4 regions of the Bradyrhizobium sp. C-145 genome follow, and region 2 is predicted to be linked to each of the others. Evidence: predicted binding sites of a transcription regulator. Region 2 holds the regulator's gene; each other region holds the start of a gene.
The links. The regulator PhoB, encoded in region 2, activates phosphate uptake and scavenging genes when phosphate is short. The targets are predictions, from matches to a motif close to TGTCATNNANCTGTCAT.
Positions count from the first base shown of each region.

Region 1: LRP30_RS27195 (UDP-2,3-diacylglucosamine diphosphatase) is a predicted target of PhoB. The motif match lies at 1,791-1,807, and genes of this name have one in related genera.
Region 3: ugpB (sn-glycerol-3-phosphate ABC transporter substrate-binding protein UgpB) is a predicted target of PhoB. The motif match lies at 1,333-1,349, and genes of this name have one in related genera.
Region 4: LRP30_RS14025 (Orn/Lys/Arg decarboxylase N-terminal domain-containing protein) is a predicted target of PhoB. The motif match lies at 1,638-1,654, and genes of this name have one in related genera.

Region 1 covers NZ_CP088150.1:5,743,387-5,746,934, forward strand. Annotated here, with positions in the region: gene LRP30_RS27190 (glycosyltransferase family 1 protein) at 1-941, opposite strand, end outside; gene LRP30_RS27195 (UDP-2,3-diacylglucosamine diphosphatase) at 955-1,767, opposite strand; gene thiD (bifunctional hydroxymethylpyrimidine kinase/phosphomethylpyrimidine kinase) at 2,084-2,884, opposite strand; gene LRP30_RS27205 (PAS domain-containing sensor histidine kinase) at 3,174-3,548, shown strand, end outside.
Region 2 covers NZ_CP088150.1:8,935,684-8,939,231, reverse strand. Annotated here, with positions in the region: gene pstB (phosphate ABC transporter ATP-binding protein PstB) at 1-797, shown strand, start outside; gene phoU (phosphate signaling complex protein PhoU) at 809-1,525, shown strand; gene phoB (phosphate regulon transcriptional regulator PhoB) at 1,541-2,248, shown strand; gene LRP30_RS42080 (GcrA family cell cycle regulator) at 2,504-3,016, opposite strand; gene LRP30_RS42075 (aspartate aminotransferase family protein) at 3,485-3,548, shown strand, end outside.
Region 3 covers NZ_CP088150.1:9,433,484-9,437,031, reverse strand. Annotated here, with positions in the region: gene ugpB (sn-glycerol-3-phosphate ABC transporter substrate-binding protein UgpB) at 1-1,278, opposite strand, end outside; gene LRP30_RS44385 (CaiB/BaiF CoA-transferase family protein) at 1,664-2,869, opposite strand; gene LRP30_RS44380 (organic hydroperoxide resistance protein) at 3,046-3,471, opposite strand.
Region 4 covers NZ_CP088150.1:3,037,685-3,041,232, forward strand. Annotated here, with positions in the region: gene LRP30_RS14025 (Orn/Lys/Arg decarboxylase N-terminal domain-containing protein) at 1-1,593, opposite strand, end outside; gene LRP30_RS14030 (xanthine dehydrogenase family protein molybdopterin-binding subunit) at 1,895-3,548, opposite strand, start outside.

The DNA.
Region 1 (3,548 bases), 3.2 Mb from region 2:
TAATTGGCGGCGAACGCGACGCAGTCCTGCCGGGAGATGTCGAGCGCGGCGAAACAGGCGCTGCGCAGATCGTGATCGAGAACGCCGACCGGCGCATTGCCGATCACGTCGCGCGGACCCTTCACCGGGAAGGCCGCCACCGGCAGGCCGCTCGCGAGCGCTTCCAGTAGGACCAGACCGAACGTGTCGGTCTTGCTCGGGAACACGAAGACGTCGGCCGCAGCATAGATTTCCGCCAGCGCCTCGCCGTGCTTCTCGCCAAGGAAGATCGCATCGGGATAGGCCTCTTCGAGCGAGGCGCGCGCCGGACCGTGACCGACGATCACCTTGGTACCGGGCAGATCGAGATCGAGAAAGGCCTTGAGATTCTTCTCCACCGCAACCCGGCCGACCGACAGGAACACCGGCGCCGGCAGACAGAGGTCGATCGCGCGCGGGTGGAACAAATCGGTGTCGACGCCGCGCGGCCACAGCACGACATTGTCGAAGCCGCGATCGCCGAGCTCGCGGGCGAGCGCAGGCGTTGCCGCCATCACGGCACGGCTGGGCGCATGGAAGCGGCGCAGCGCGCGCCAGATCAGCGAGCCCGGCACCGGCACGCGGGCACGGACATATTCGGGAAAGCGGGTGTGGAAGCTGGTCGTGAACGGCAGCTTGCGCTGGCGGCAATAGCGGCGGACCATCAGGCCGATCGGCCCCTCCGTCGCAATGTGGATGCTGTCCGGGCGCGCCTCCTCGATCAGCTTTGCAATTCGCGCCGGACGCGGCATCGCGAGGCGCACGTCGCGATAGCTCGGCATCGCGAAGGTGCGGAACGATTGCGGCGTCAGGAACGTGAACGCGACGCCGAGCCCCTCGGCGGCGTCAGCAAGCTTGGTCAGCGTCCGAACCACACCGTTGACTTGCGGGTGCCAGGCGTCGGTCGCGACCAGGATGCGCATCAGGCAGCTCTCATCAGGCAGCTCTTGCCGCGACCTGCGGGACTTGTGCGGGCTTCTGCAAATGATCCGCCCAGGTGATGATCTCGAAATGGCCGTCGTCGTGCTCGACGAGGGCCGTGCAGCTCTCGACCCAGTCGCCGCAATTCATGTAACGGATGCCGGCCTCGTCGCGGATCACGGCATAGTGTATGTGGCCGCAGATCACGCCGTCGGCCTCATGGCGCCGCGCCTCGGCGGCGAGCGCCTGCTCGAACGCGCCGATATAGTTGACGGCGTTCTTGACCTTCTGCTTGGCCCATTGCGACAGCGACCAATAGGGCACGCCGAACAGGCGGCGGAAGAAATTGACCAAGCGATTCATCTGGATCGCGAAGTCGTAGGCCTTGTCGCCGAGATGGGCGAGCCAGCGCGCGTTCTGCACCACGAGGTCGAAGATGTCGCCGTGGATGACGAGATAGCGCTTGCCGTCGACGCCGGTGTGGACGGTGTTCTCGACCACGTCGATGCCGCCGAAATGAGTGCCGTAATAATTGCGCAGGAACTCATCGTGATTGCCGGGAATGTAGATGATTTTGGCGCCCTTGCGCGCCTTGCGCAGCAGCTTCTGGACCAGGTCGTTGTGCGATTGCGGCCAGTGCCAGCTCGATTTCAGCGCCCAGCCGTCGACGATGTCGCCGACGAGATAAATGGTGTCGGCATCGTGGTAGCGCAGAAAGTCTAGCAGAAGGTCGGCTTGAGAACCGCGGGCTCCGAGATGGACGTCGGAGATGAACAACGTGCGAAAGCGCCGCTCCGGGCTTTCATCACTCACATCGTAGCTTCCCATGCGCCAGCCTGTAACAATGTCCCGTGACAGGGGGATGACCGATTGAACCTTCGAGGCACCTTCAAATACGAATCACGCCTTGCCTCGCCCTCCCCGCGAATATCAGTCGCATGCGACAATCAGGCGACATGGCGCCGCAGCGGCCAGACCAGATTCGCGCTGGAACCCACGAGGCAAGTGCGCTCCCTCTCCCGCTGCGGGAGAGGGTTGGGGTGAGGGTGCCTCCTCAAGCGATGACCCCCGAGTGGAGAGAGCCCTCACCCGCGCCTTTCGGCGCGACCTCTCCCGCAAGCGGGAGAGGTTGAGCGAGCCCGCGTCAGTAAAACTTGTGGAAATGATGGATCGGCCCGTGGCCATGCCCGACGCTGAAGCGGTCGGCGGCTCCGATCGCGGCGCTGATCCAGGATTTGGCATTGCGCACTGCTTGCTCGAGATCCTCGCCCCTGGCAAGCCCCGCCGCGACGGCCGAGGACAGCGAGCAGCCGGTGCCATGGGTGTTATTGGTGGCGAGGCGCGGCGCAGCGAGCGCGATGGTGCTGTCGGCATCGACCAGATAGTCGATGCTCTCGGCGCCCTCGCCGTGCCCGCCCTTGACCAGGACTGCGCGGCAGCCGAGCGCCAGCAGGCGGCGCCCCTGGCTTTCGATCTCGGCCTTGCTTTCCGCCACGGGCTCCTCGAGCAGCGCGGCCGCCTCGGGCAGGTTCGGCGTGATCACCGAGGCCAGCGGTATCAGTCTCGTGCGCAACGCTGCGACGGCCTCGGAGGCCAGCAGGCGGTCGCCTGATGTTGCCACCATCACGGGATCGAGCACCACGTGGCGCGGCGCCCAGCGCGACAGCGCGGCCGCGATCGCCTCGATGCTGGCGGCCTGGGCCACCATGCCGATCTTCACCGCGCCGACATCGAGATCGGAAAACACCGCATCGATCTGTGCGGTGACGAACTCCGCCGGCACCGCGTGAATGCCGGTGACGCCGCGCGTGTTCTGCGCCGTCAGCGCCGTGATGGCGGAGGCGCCATAGACGCCGAGCGCGGCAAAAGTCTTCAGGTCCGCCTGGATGCCGGCGCCGCCGCTCGAATCGGAGCCGGCGATGGTGAGTGCGACCGGGGTCGTCATCGCGGGATGCATGTGCTGGAGGACACCGCCATGGCCTGTCCTAGCGCGACCGTGGAACAGCAGCAAGCGCGGCGGCCCGCCGCCATGATTCGTGGCGGCCCGTCGCGCCCGCAACCGGCGCGGCATGCCCCCGCAATCGTGCCGGCCTGAAAAATCGAGCCTCGCCATAGCCTTGATAGCCTGCCCCTTGGCGTGCACACCGATGAGTGAGACGTTAGGTGGTAGAATCGTCCAGCGACACCATTCGCGCGAGCCGCCCCCGGCTCGCACGTCTTCCCGGGGTGGAATTATGTGGGCCTATTTTGAACGTCTCCTCGACTCCTCGATGCTGTCGCCGCACGGCATTTGCCTGTTGTGGGAACCCGAACTGATCTGGCTCCATGTCGTTTCCGACGCCTGCATCGCCGCCGCTTATTTTTCGATCCCGTTCGCGCTCGCGATCCTCGTCACCAAGCGGCGCGACCTCAAATTCGGTTGGGTCTACTGGGCGTTCGCGATCTTCATCATGGCGTGCGGCCTGACCCATGTGCTGTCGATCTACACGCTTTGGGTCCCGATCTATGGCATCGAAGGCCTCGTAAAGGCGACCACAGCGGTCGCGTCCGTGGTGACCGCCGCTGCGCTCTGGCCGCTGCTGCCGAAGATCCTGACGATTCCCTCTCCG
Region 2 (3,548 bases):
TGAGTTCCAACGGTCACCTGGCCTCGCATCCGCTGCCGGAAGCGCCCGCCAAGGTGACGGTGCGCAACCTCAACTTCTATTACGGCGAGCATCACGCGCTGAAGAACATCAACCTGACGCTCGGCACCAACCGCGTCACGGCCTTCATCGGCCCGTCGGGCTGCGGCAAGTCGACCCTGCTGCGCATCTTCAACCGGATGTACGACCTCTATCCGGGCCAGCGCGTGACCGGTCAGCTGATGCTCGACCAGACCAACATTCTCGATCCCAAGCTCGACCTCAATCTGCTGCGCGCCCGGGTCGGCATGGTGTTCCAGAAGCCGACGCCGTTCCCGATGACGATCTACGAGAACATCGCCTTCGGCATCCGCCTCTACGAGAAGATCTCGAAGTCCGAGATGGACGACCGGGTCGAGAAGGCGCTGCGCGGCGGCGCGCTGTGGAACGAGGTCAAGGACAAGCTCAACGCCTCGGGCCTGTCGCTCTCCGGCGGCCAGCAGCAGCGCCTCTGCATCGCCCGCACGGTCGCGGTGCGGCCTGAAGTGATCTTGTTCGACGAGCCCTGCTCGGCGCTCGATCCGATCTCGACCGCCAAGGTCGAGGAGCTGATCCAGGAACTGTCCGAGAACTACACGATCGCGATCGTCACCCACAACATGCAGCAGGCGGCGCGCGTCTCCGACAAGACCGCCTTCATGTATCTCGGCGAACTGATCGAGTTCGACGACACCAGCAAGATCTTCACGTCGCCGAGCGACCGGCGTACGCAGGATTACATCACCGGCCGGTTCGGCTGAGGAGACGGGACATGGGTACTGAACATACCGCAAAGGCCTTCGACACCGACCTCCAGGAGCTCACCCGCCTGGTCGCCGAGATGGGCGGCATCGCCGAGCGCATGATCGTCGATTCCGTCGACGCGCTGATCCGCCGCGACGTCGCGCTCGGCCAGCGCGTCGTCACCACCGACGCCGAGCTCGACGCGCTGCAGAAGCGCATCGAGGAGCGCGCCGTGCTCACCATCGCCCGCCGCCAGCCGATGGCGGTGGATCTGCGCGAGATTGTCGGCGCCATGCGCGTCGCCACCGATCTCGAGCGCATCGGCGACCTCGCCAAGAACATGGGCAAGCGCGTTGCGGCGCTGGAGACGGACTTCCATCCGCTAAAACTGTTCCGCGGCCTGGAGCACATGACCGACCTCGTGCAGCAGCAGGTCAAGTCGGTGCTGGACGCCTATGCCGCGCATGATCTGCCGGCGGCAATGGCGGTGTGGAAGGGCGACGAGGAAGTCGACGCCATCTGCACCTCGCTGTTCCGCGAGCTCCTCACCTACATGATGGAGGATCCGCGCAACATCTCGTTCTGCATCCATCTGATGTTCTGCGCCAAGAACATCGAGCGGATCGGTGACCACGCCACCAACATCGCCGAAACAGTGTTCTACATGATCGAGGGTCAGGCGATCACCGACAAGCGGCCGAAGGGCGACATGACGACCTTCGCCACGACGGTACCGAATACCTGAGGGAGCGACGACAACATGGGCGCACGCATCATGGTGGTTGAGGACGAGGAAGCTCTCACCGAGCTTCTCCGTTACAACCTCGAAGGCGACGGCTATGACGTGGAGACGGTGATGCGCGGCGACGACGCCGACACCCGCCTCAAGGAACACATCCCCGATCTGATCGTGCTCGACTGGATGCTGCCGGGACTATCAGGCATCGAGCTGTGCCGGCGGCTGCGCACCCGTCCCGAGACCAAGCAACTCCCGATCATCATGCTCACCGCGCGCGGCGAGGAGAGCGAGCGGGTGCGGGGTCTTGCGACCGGCGCCGACGACTACATCGTCAAGCCGTTCTCGGTGCCGGAGCTGCTCGCGCGCGTGAAGGGGCTCTTGCGACGGGCAAGCCCGGAGCGGCTCGCCACCGTGCTCGCCTATGGCGACATCGAGCTCGATCGCGACAAGCGCCGCGTGGCGCGCTCTGGCCGGCCGATCGATCTCGGCCCGACCGAATATCGCCTGCTGGAGTTCTTCCTGGAGCATCCCGGCCGCGTGTTCTCGCGCGAGCAGCTGCTCGATAGCGTCTGGGGCCGCGACATCTATATCGACGAGCGCACCGTCGACGTCCATATCGGCCGCCTACGCAAGCTGCTCAATCTCGGCCGCGAGCAGGACCCGATCCGCACAGTCCGCGGCGCCGGCTATGCGCTGGATGATCGGTTTGCGAAGGCGGAGCAGACCTAAGTTAGGCGGTGTTGCTTTAGCAGGCGGCTGCCACACTCTCACTGTCGTCCCGGACAAGCGTAAGCGCAGATCCGGGACCCATAGCACAGGGAGTGATTGTTGCGCTAAAAAAGTAACTTCGAGTCCCCGTAGCCACAGCTTGCGGTGGCTGTGGGTCCCGGATCTACGCGCGCTTGAGGCGCGCTTGTCCGGGACGACATCGGATTTGTAGAGCCGTCATCGCGTGACGGCTGCCGTTTCGATCTCAGAACAAACTCACCGCGTGCTCGGCTTGGCCGGCGCCCGCCGCCGATCCGCGGCCGGCTGATACGCCACGCGCGAGTGCTGGGCACAGTAGGGCAGGCCGGACAGCGCCCTGCCGCCGCAGAAGAAGAAATCCGGGCTCGATGGATCGCCGACCGGCCAGTGGCAGGTTGCCTCGTTCAATTCCAGCAGCGACAGCCGCTGGCTCATCGGCACCACGTTGTCGTAGGTGACCGGTTCGGCCTCCACCTCGACCTCGAAGGCCTGCGCCAGCGCGGTGTTGCCGCGCGAGATCGGCCGGGTCACCCGCATCATGTGCTGTGCTGGGCGCGCCTTGCGCGGCCGCGGCGCGGCCGAAGATGGGCTCTTGGCGCGGCCCGACAGGCCGAGCCTGTGCACTTTGCCGATCACGGCATTGCGGGTCACATTGCCGAGCTCGGCCGCGATCTGGCTGGCCGAAAGTCCGGCCTCCCAGAGCTTTTTCAGCTGCTCGACGCGATCGTCGGACCAGGTCAAAACCGTCATTGCACCCTTTCCCTCGCTGCGCGCCGCCATCCTGGGGCCTCACAGCGAATGCCTAAGCCTTGAAAAACCCGTGCCGCCAGAATCCCTTAAGGCTCGCCGGGCGCGCTACTGACGCCCGAACGTTTACGCCGGTACATGAGGACTTAGAGGATCAGAACCGCTGCACGAGATGTCGTATCTGACAGGCCAAACGCTACAATATGGCGTGACTCCCGCGCAAGAGTCCGCCGACTCGCTTCCACATGTTCCGTGGTGAAAACCCCGCAAAATCGGCACCGCAAGACTACGGATTCAGCGTTTCGCGAGGCTTTCCAGGCGGCATTGACACCGGTCTTGCCAGGCATAAGATAGTGCCGCGTGCCGCCCTTAAAAGGCGGCACGTTTCGTTTTCCGGACCGGTCAATGGTGCGCTGCGCAAGGCACGCCAGGCAGGTCTCAACATTCAAATGCAACATCCAAGTGATGGTCATGACCAACAGCGCCGCGCCGCATCTGCTTCCCGTTTTCGCCAGGGTCGACCTTGGTTTCGAGC
Region 3 (3,548 bases), 500 kb from region 2:
GTTGCCGCGCTCGACGGCGGCATCCAGCGCCTGCTTGGCGGTCTTCTTGCCGGCGAGCGCCTGCTCGATCTCTTCCGACCAGACGTCACGGAGCTGGACCATGTTGCCGAGGCGCAGGCCGCGGGAGTTCTCGGTCGGCTCCTTGTTGGTCAGCTCGAGCAGCGGGGTCTCGAGATAGGGCTGATCCTTGTAGAAGCCTTCCGCCTTGGCCTTCTCATAGGCCGCCTTGGTGATCGGCAGATAGCCCGAGGCCTTGTGGATGTAGACTTGGCGATCGGTATCGGAGAGGAAGCTCAGGAATTTCGCGACACCCTTATAATCGTCGGCCGACTTGCCACCCATGACCCAGAGCGAGGCACCGCCGATGATCGAGTTCTGCGGCGCGCCCTTCACGTCGGGATAATAGGGCATCGGGACGGCGGTGAAGTTGAACTTGGCCTGCGCCTTGACGTTGCCGAAGAATGCCGAAGAGGTCAGATAGAGCGGGCATTCACCTGACGTGAAGCGGCCTTCACCGGTGTTGGTGCGGCCGGCATAGTCGTAGGTCTTGTCCTTCTGGAGTTCGACCAGCTTCTCGAGGTGCTTGACCTGGACCGGGCTGTTGAACTCGAGCACGGTGTCGAAACCGTCGAGGCCGTTGGCCTTGGTCGACAGCGGCACGTTGTGCCAGGCGGAGAGCTGCTCGAGATTGACCCAGGTGACCCAGGAGTTGGAGAAGCCGCAGGTCGGATGGCCGTTGTCGTGCAGCTTCTTGGCGGCGTCGAACACCTGCGGCCAGGTCTTCGGGATCTCGACATTGGCCTTCTTCAGCTCGTCGAGATTGACCCACATCACCGTCGACGACGAGTTGAAGGGGAAGGACAGCATCTCGCCCTTCGAGGTCGAGTAGTAACCGGTGATCGCGGGCAGATAGGCCTTCGGATCGAATTTCTCGCCGGTCTCGGCCATCAGCTTGTACACCGGCTTCACCGCGCCGGTCGCGGCCATCATGGTCGCGGTGCCGACCTCGAACACTTGCATGATGTGCGGGGCGTTGCCGGCGCGGAAGGCGGCGATGCCGGCGTTCATCGTGTCGGCGTAATTGCCTTTGTAGGTCGGGATCACCTTGTAATCGCTCTGCGATGCGTTGAAGTCGTTCGCGAGCTTGACGATGACGTCGTTGTTGGCGCCGGTCATCGCGTGCCACCACTGGATTTCAGTCACGGCCAGGGCCGGCGAGGCCGACAAGCCAACCGTGATTGCAACAGCCGCAGCCGCACCAAAATGTCGAAGAGCCATCAAGAAAACCTCCCTTGCCCGTCAATAAAGAAGCGCTTGCGCTAGCAGCGCCATATGACGTTCACATGACTGTGTAAGCGGCCGAAACGAAAGCGGCAAGCGCTGGAAAAGGGAAGCCGGAAAATAGGCGAAGACGAAGGGGCAGCCTGCTACGCTCGCGGTGCAGCATCACGACAAGTGCGGTGTTGCCGCGAAAGGAGAGTGGCATGGGGGCTCGATGCGGCCGCAGATTAACCTCTCCCGCTTGCGGGAGAGGTCGCGCCGAAGGCGCGGGTGAGGGCTCTCTCCGCTTGGGGATTGTCCCGTTTTGGAGACACCCTCTCCCCAGCCTCCCCCGCAAGCGGGGGAGGGAGCGGACCGGCGCCGCCGCTCAATCTCTCTTATCTCAGCGCTTGCGCTCGGGGCCGCAGACCACGCCCTTTTCGACCATCGCCTCGATCTCCGCCCTGGAGTAGCGGAACTCGCCCAGCACCTCCGCCGAGTGCTGGCTGAATTTCGGCGGCAGGCGGCGCAGGCTGGGCTTGCTGCGATCGAGCCGGATCGGCGAGGCCACGCCCTTGTACCAGTCCTTCTCGATGATATCGCCGCGCGCGATCGTGTGCGGGTTGGTCAGCGCCTGGTCGATTTTCTGCACCGGGCCTGCCGGCAGGCCGGCCGCGAGCAGGCGATTGCACAGCGGCTCGGCCTCATGCTGGCTGAACACGACGGCAAGCTCGGCGCGTAGCGCCTCGCGATTGGCGATGCGGTCCTTGTTGCGGGCAAAGCGCGGATCGGTGCCGAGCTCGGGCTTGCCGATCTCCTTACAGAGCTTGCGGAAGGTGCCGTCATTGCCGACCCCGATGAAGATGTTGTCGGTTTTCGTCGGGAAGATCGCGTAGGGCACGAGGTTGGGATGCTCGTTGCCGGTGAGCGAGGGCGGCTTGCCATGCATGAAATAATTCGCGGTGTGCGGATGCATGATGGCAAGGCCGGTCTCGTACAGCGTCGTTTCCAGGAACTGGCCAAGCCCCGAGCGCTGCCGCTCCGACAGCGCCATCAGGATGCCGATCGCCGCATAAAGGCCGGTGGTGATGTCGACCAGCGGCACGCCGATCCGCATTGGGCCGCTCTCCGGCGAGCCGGTCGCGGCGATCATGCCGGTCATGGCCTGGATGATGGCGTCATAGCCGGGATTGCCGCCACGCGGGCCGTCGGCGCCGAAGCCGCAGATCCGGCAATGCACGAGGCGCGGGAATTTTGCGCGCAGCACTTCGTTGCCGATGCCCCATTTCTCAAGGGTGCCCGGCTTGAAATTCTCGATCAGGACGTCGGCCGTCTCCAGCATCTTCAGCAGCACGGCACGGCCGCCCTCGGAGGCGAGGTCGAGGCCGATCGAGCGCTTGTTGCGGTTGATGCCGACGAAGTAGGCCGCGTCCTCCTCGTGGAAGGGAGGGCCCCATTCGCGCACCTCGTCGCCCGCGGGCGGCTCGACCTTGATGACGTCGGCGCCGTGGTCGGCGAGGATCTGGGTGCAATAGGGACCGCCGAGCACGCGCGTGAGATCGATGACGCGCAATCCGCTCATGGCACCTGTGGCGGCTTCAGAACTCATGCCTTCGCTTCCCGTGTGTCGACGTTTGATCACAGGCCTAGCGAGGTTCGTGCACGCCAGCAATGGCCCCGCGCGTAGGGCCGTATGCGCCCCAGCGTCTCAATCCCGCGAAGTGGGAAATCCACGGAAGCGGCCGGCCCGAGGGGGATCTCGGGCCAGCCAATCCGCACTTCCGGTCAGACGACCGTCAGGCGAACGTCGACATTGCCGCGCGTGGCGTTGGAGTATGGGCACACCTGGTGCGCCTTCTCGACCAGCGCCTCGGCCTCGGCGCGGGCCAGGCCGGGCAGCGAGACGGCCAGATCGATGTCGAGACCGAAGCCGCCCTCGGAGCGCGGGCCGATGCCGACGGTCGAGGTGACGGAGGCGTCGGCGGGAACCTTGGGGCCGCCCTGCGAAGCCACGAACTTCATTGCGCCGATGAAGCAGGCGGCATAGCCGGCCGCGAACAGCTGCTCGGGATTGTTGCCGGCGCCGCCGCCGCCGCCGAGCTCCTTCGGCGTGGTCAGCTTGACGTCGAGCGCGCCGTCGAGGGTTGCGGCATGGCCGTCGCGGCCGCCGGTCGCCTTGGCACTGGTCTTGTAGAGGACGTTCACGGACATTTTCATCTCCCTGGGGGTTCGGGTGGTGCGATCTGTATTGCAGACAATTCGATTGTGCACAATCTAAATTGTGGTGC
Region 4 (3,548 bases), 3.6 Mb from region 2:
CAGCGCGGGATTGGTGGCGAGTTCGTCGGTCGAGAGCGTTTCCCACGCGACGTTGTGCGCAGCGCCAGGGCGGCTGACATCGGGAATGGCGACGCGATCCGGCACGAACGGCTCGAAGAACCAGCGCCGGTCCGGATTTTGCTCCTTCTCCTCGAACTCCCGGCGCATCGCGCGGATCTTCTTGCGCAGCTCGATGCCGAGGCGGATCGTGTCGTCCCACAGCACTTCGCCGGAGCGCCCCTTCATCATCTGTGCGCCGACGTCGAGCGAGGCGAACAGCGGATAGAACGGTGACGTGGACGCGTGCTGCATGAAGCTCTCGTTGAAGCGGCGGTGCTCGACGCGCCGCTTCTGGCCGCGGATATGGCGGTCCTTGATGTGGATTTGGGATGCCTGCGAAAAGCTTGCGAGCTGCTTGTGGGTCGACTGCGTCGCGATGATGCCGGGCGCCTCGGGCGGAAGGTTGGCCAGGCCCATGGCGAAGCGGCCGGCATAGAGCGGGTGGAATTTCATGAAGCCGGCCCAGGCCTCGTCAAACAGGATGTACTCGCAGAGATGGCCGATCCGTTTCAGGATCATGTCGGCGCTGTGGATCGAGCCGTCATAGGTGCACTGCTCGACCACGGCGACGCGGAACGGCCGCTCCTTGCGCCAGGCGTCGTTGTCGGTGACCAGCGGGTGATTGCGGATCGTCTCGCGCAAGGCCTTCTCATCGAGCATGTCCCAGCGCATCGGGCCGATCAGGCCCCAGGCGTTGCGGATGGTCGGCACGTAGACCGGGACACCGCCATTGATCATCAGTGCGCCGTGATGGGCGGCCTTGTGGTTGTTGCGATCGAACAGCACGAGGTCGCCGTCGGTGACGAGCGCGCCGAGCGCGACCTTGTTCGAGGTCGAGGTGCCGTTAAGCACGAAATAAGTCTTCTCCGCGCCGAAGATCTGGGCAGCTTCCTTCTGCGCCTTCAGCGCGGGCCCTTCATGGGTGAGGAGGTCGCCGAGATCGAGCACGGAATTGTCGAGGTCGTCGCGGAATACGGACTCGCCGAGATGCTCGACGAAGACGCGCCCGATCGGGCTGCGGTTGTAGAACACGCCGCCATTGTGCCCCGGACAGGTCCAGAGCTGGTTGCCTTCCTCGGCATAGTCGACCAGCGCACCGAAGAACGGCGTCTTCAGCGTCTCGGCATATTGCTTCAGCCGGCTGATCAGGTTCTTGGCGATGAAGGTCGGCGTCTCCTCCGACAGGAAGACATAACCGTCGATGAAATCGAGCACTTCGACCGGCAAATCCTCGAACCGCTTGCGACGGATCAAGAGGATGATGGGGAAATCGAGGCCCCGGCGCCGCATCAGATTGATCAGCGCCGAGGTCCTGCCCTCGAGGCCCTTCTTGCCCCAGTCCACCACCATGCAGCCGATCGCGGCATCGGTCTGCACCGCCATCTCGGCATCCTCCAGCTTGCGGGCTCGGACCACCTCGAAGCCGGAGCGCTGGATCTCCTCGATGATCTGATTGAAACGGACGCCTTCGAGATCGTCGGCGTCGAATACAGGTGCGGCGAAGAGGAAGTTGAAGCGCTTGAAATAGTCCATGTCGGGTCCCGAATGTGCGAGAGATACAGCTCTCGGCACATTCGATGACAGCTGGATGACAAGAGCGAGACTGGCCTGCGGCGCCTAAACTCGATCCGTCATCCTGAGGCGCGAGTGATGGGGCGCGGAGCGTCCCATCGGGAAGCCTCGAAGGATGAACGGCCGGGATGCAGCGGCTGGGCTGTCGCCCTTCGAGGCCGATATGCGGTGCGCCGCACCGCATATCGGCACCTCAGGGTGACGATCATCTATTGGCGCTCGTGGAGATGCTCGTTCGCAAACAGCACGACGACGCGCCCGCTCAGTCGATCAGCTTGTCCAGCGTGATCGGGAAGCGCCGGATGCGCTTGCCGGTGGCATGATAGACGGCGTTCGCAATCGCCGCAGGCACGCCGACGATGCCGATCTCGCCGAGGCCCTTGACGCCGAGCCTGTTGATCCGGTCGTCGGGCTCGTCGACGAAAATGACGTCGATGTCGTGAATGTCGGCATTCACGGGAATGTGGTACTCGGCGATATTCGCGTTCATGATGCGGCCGAAGCGGTGATCCATCACCGTCTCCTCGTGCAGCGCCATTCCGATTCCCCAGACCACGCCGCCCATGATCTGGCTGCGGCCCGTCTTGGTGTTCAGGATGCGCCCGGCGGCGACCGCGCTCACGACCCGCGCGACGCGGATGACGCCGAGCTGCTCGTCGATCTTCACCTCGGCGAAAACCGCCGAATGCGTGTTGCGGGCATGCGACTTGTCCTCGGCAAACTCGTTGAGCTTCTCCCTTTCGATCCGCTCGAGCTTGCTGTGGCGCATTGCATCGGCGATCGAGACGGCACGGTTCCTGTCGCCGGCCTTGGCGATAGTTCCGTCGACGAGAATGATGTCCGACGCATCGACGCTGCCGAGTGGCGAGGCAGGCATCGCCTTAGCGTGACGCGCGAGTTCCCGGCGAATCTCCTCGGCCGCTCCTAATACGGCGTGAGCGCTCGAGGCGGCCATCCACGAGCCGCCTTCCACCGGCGCCTGCGGCAGGGTCGAGTCCGCGAGCTTGACGCTGATGTTCTCGATCGGCAGCCCGAGGGCATCGGCCGCTACTTGCGACACGATGGTGTAGGTGCCGGTGCCGATATCAGATGCGGCACAGGAGACCTCGGCATGGCCGTTCGATGTCAGAACGATGCGGACGGCGACCGGCATCTGCAGCGCCTCCCAGACGCCTGTCGCCATGCCCCAGCCGACCAGGTCGTTGCCGTCGCGCATGGAGCGCGGCGCGGGATTGCGCCGGGCCCAGCCGAAGGCTTCTGCGCCCCTGGCGTAGCATGCGCGCAACTGCTTGCTGGTGTAGGGCAGGTCCCCGCTCTGGTCGAGATCCGAGTAGCACTTCAGCCGCAGCTCGATCGGGTCGAGCTTGAGCGCGACGGCCAATTCGTCCATGGCGCATTCGAGCGCGCAGACGCCCGATGCCGCGCCCGGCGCGCGCATGTCGCAGGGGGTGGCGACGTCGAGGTGGACGAGCTTATGGGAGAGGCGGCTGTTGCGGCTCTTGTAGAGCTGCTCCCCCCAGCCGGTATCGTTGCGCGAGAAATCCTCAAACCGCGAGGTGACGGCAGTGGCTTCGTGGGTGACGGCATCGAGCGTGCCGTCAGGCTTTGCGCCGAGCGCAACGTGCTCGATGGTCATGGGACGGTAGCCCAAGCCGTACATCTGCTGCCGTGTCAGGACGACACGGACAGATCGTTTCAGTGCAAGCGCGCCAAGCGTCGCCAGCACCACCTGGTATTGCGGCCGCAGACCGGAGCCGAAGGCGCCGCCAACATAGGGCGAGAGCACGCGGATGTCGTCCGGCTTCTTTCCGAAAACGCTGCAGAGAAACTTCTGGACGTTCTGGACGCCTTGGGTCTTGTCATAAACTGTAAGCCTGCCGTTGCCGTCCCAGACGGCCGTCGTCGCATACAGCTCC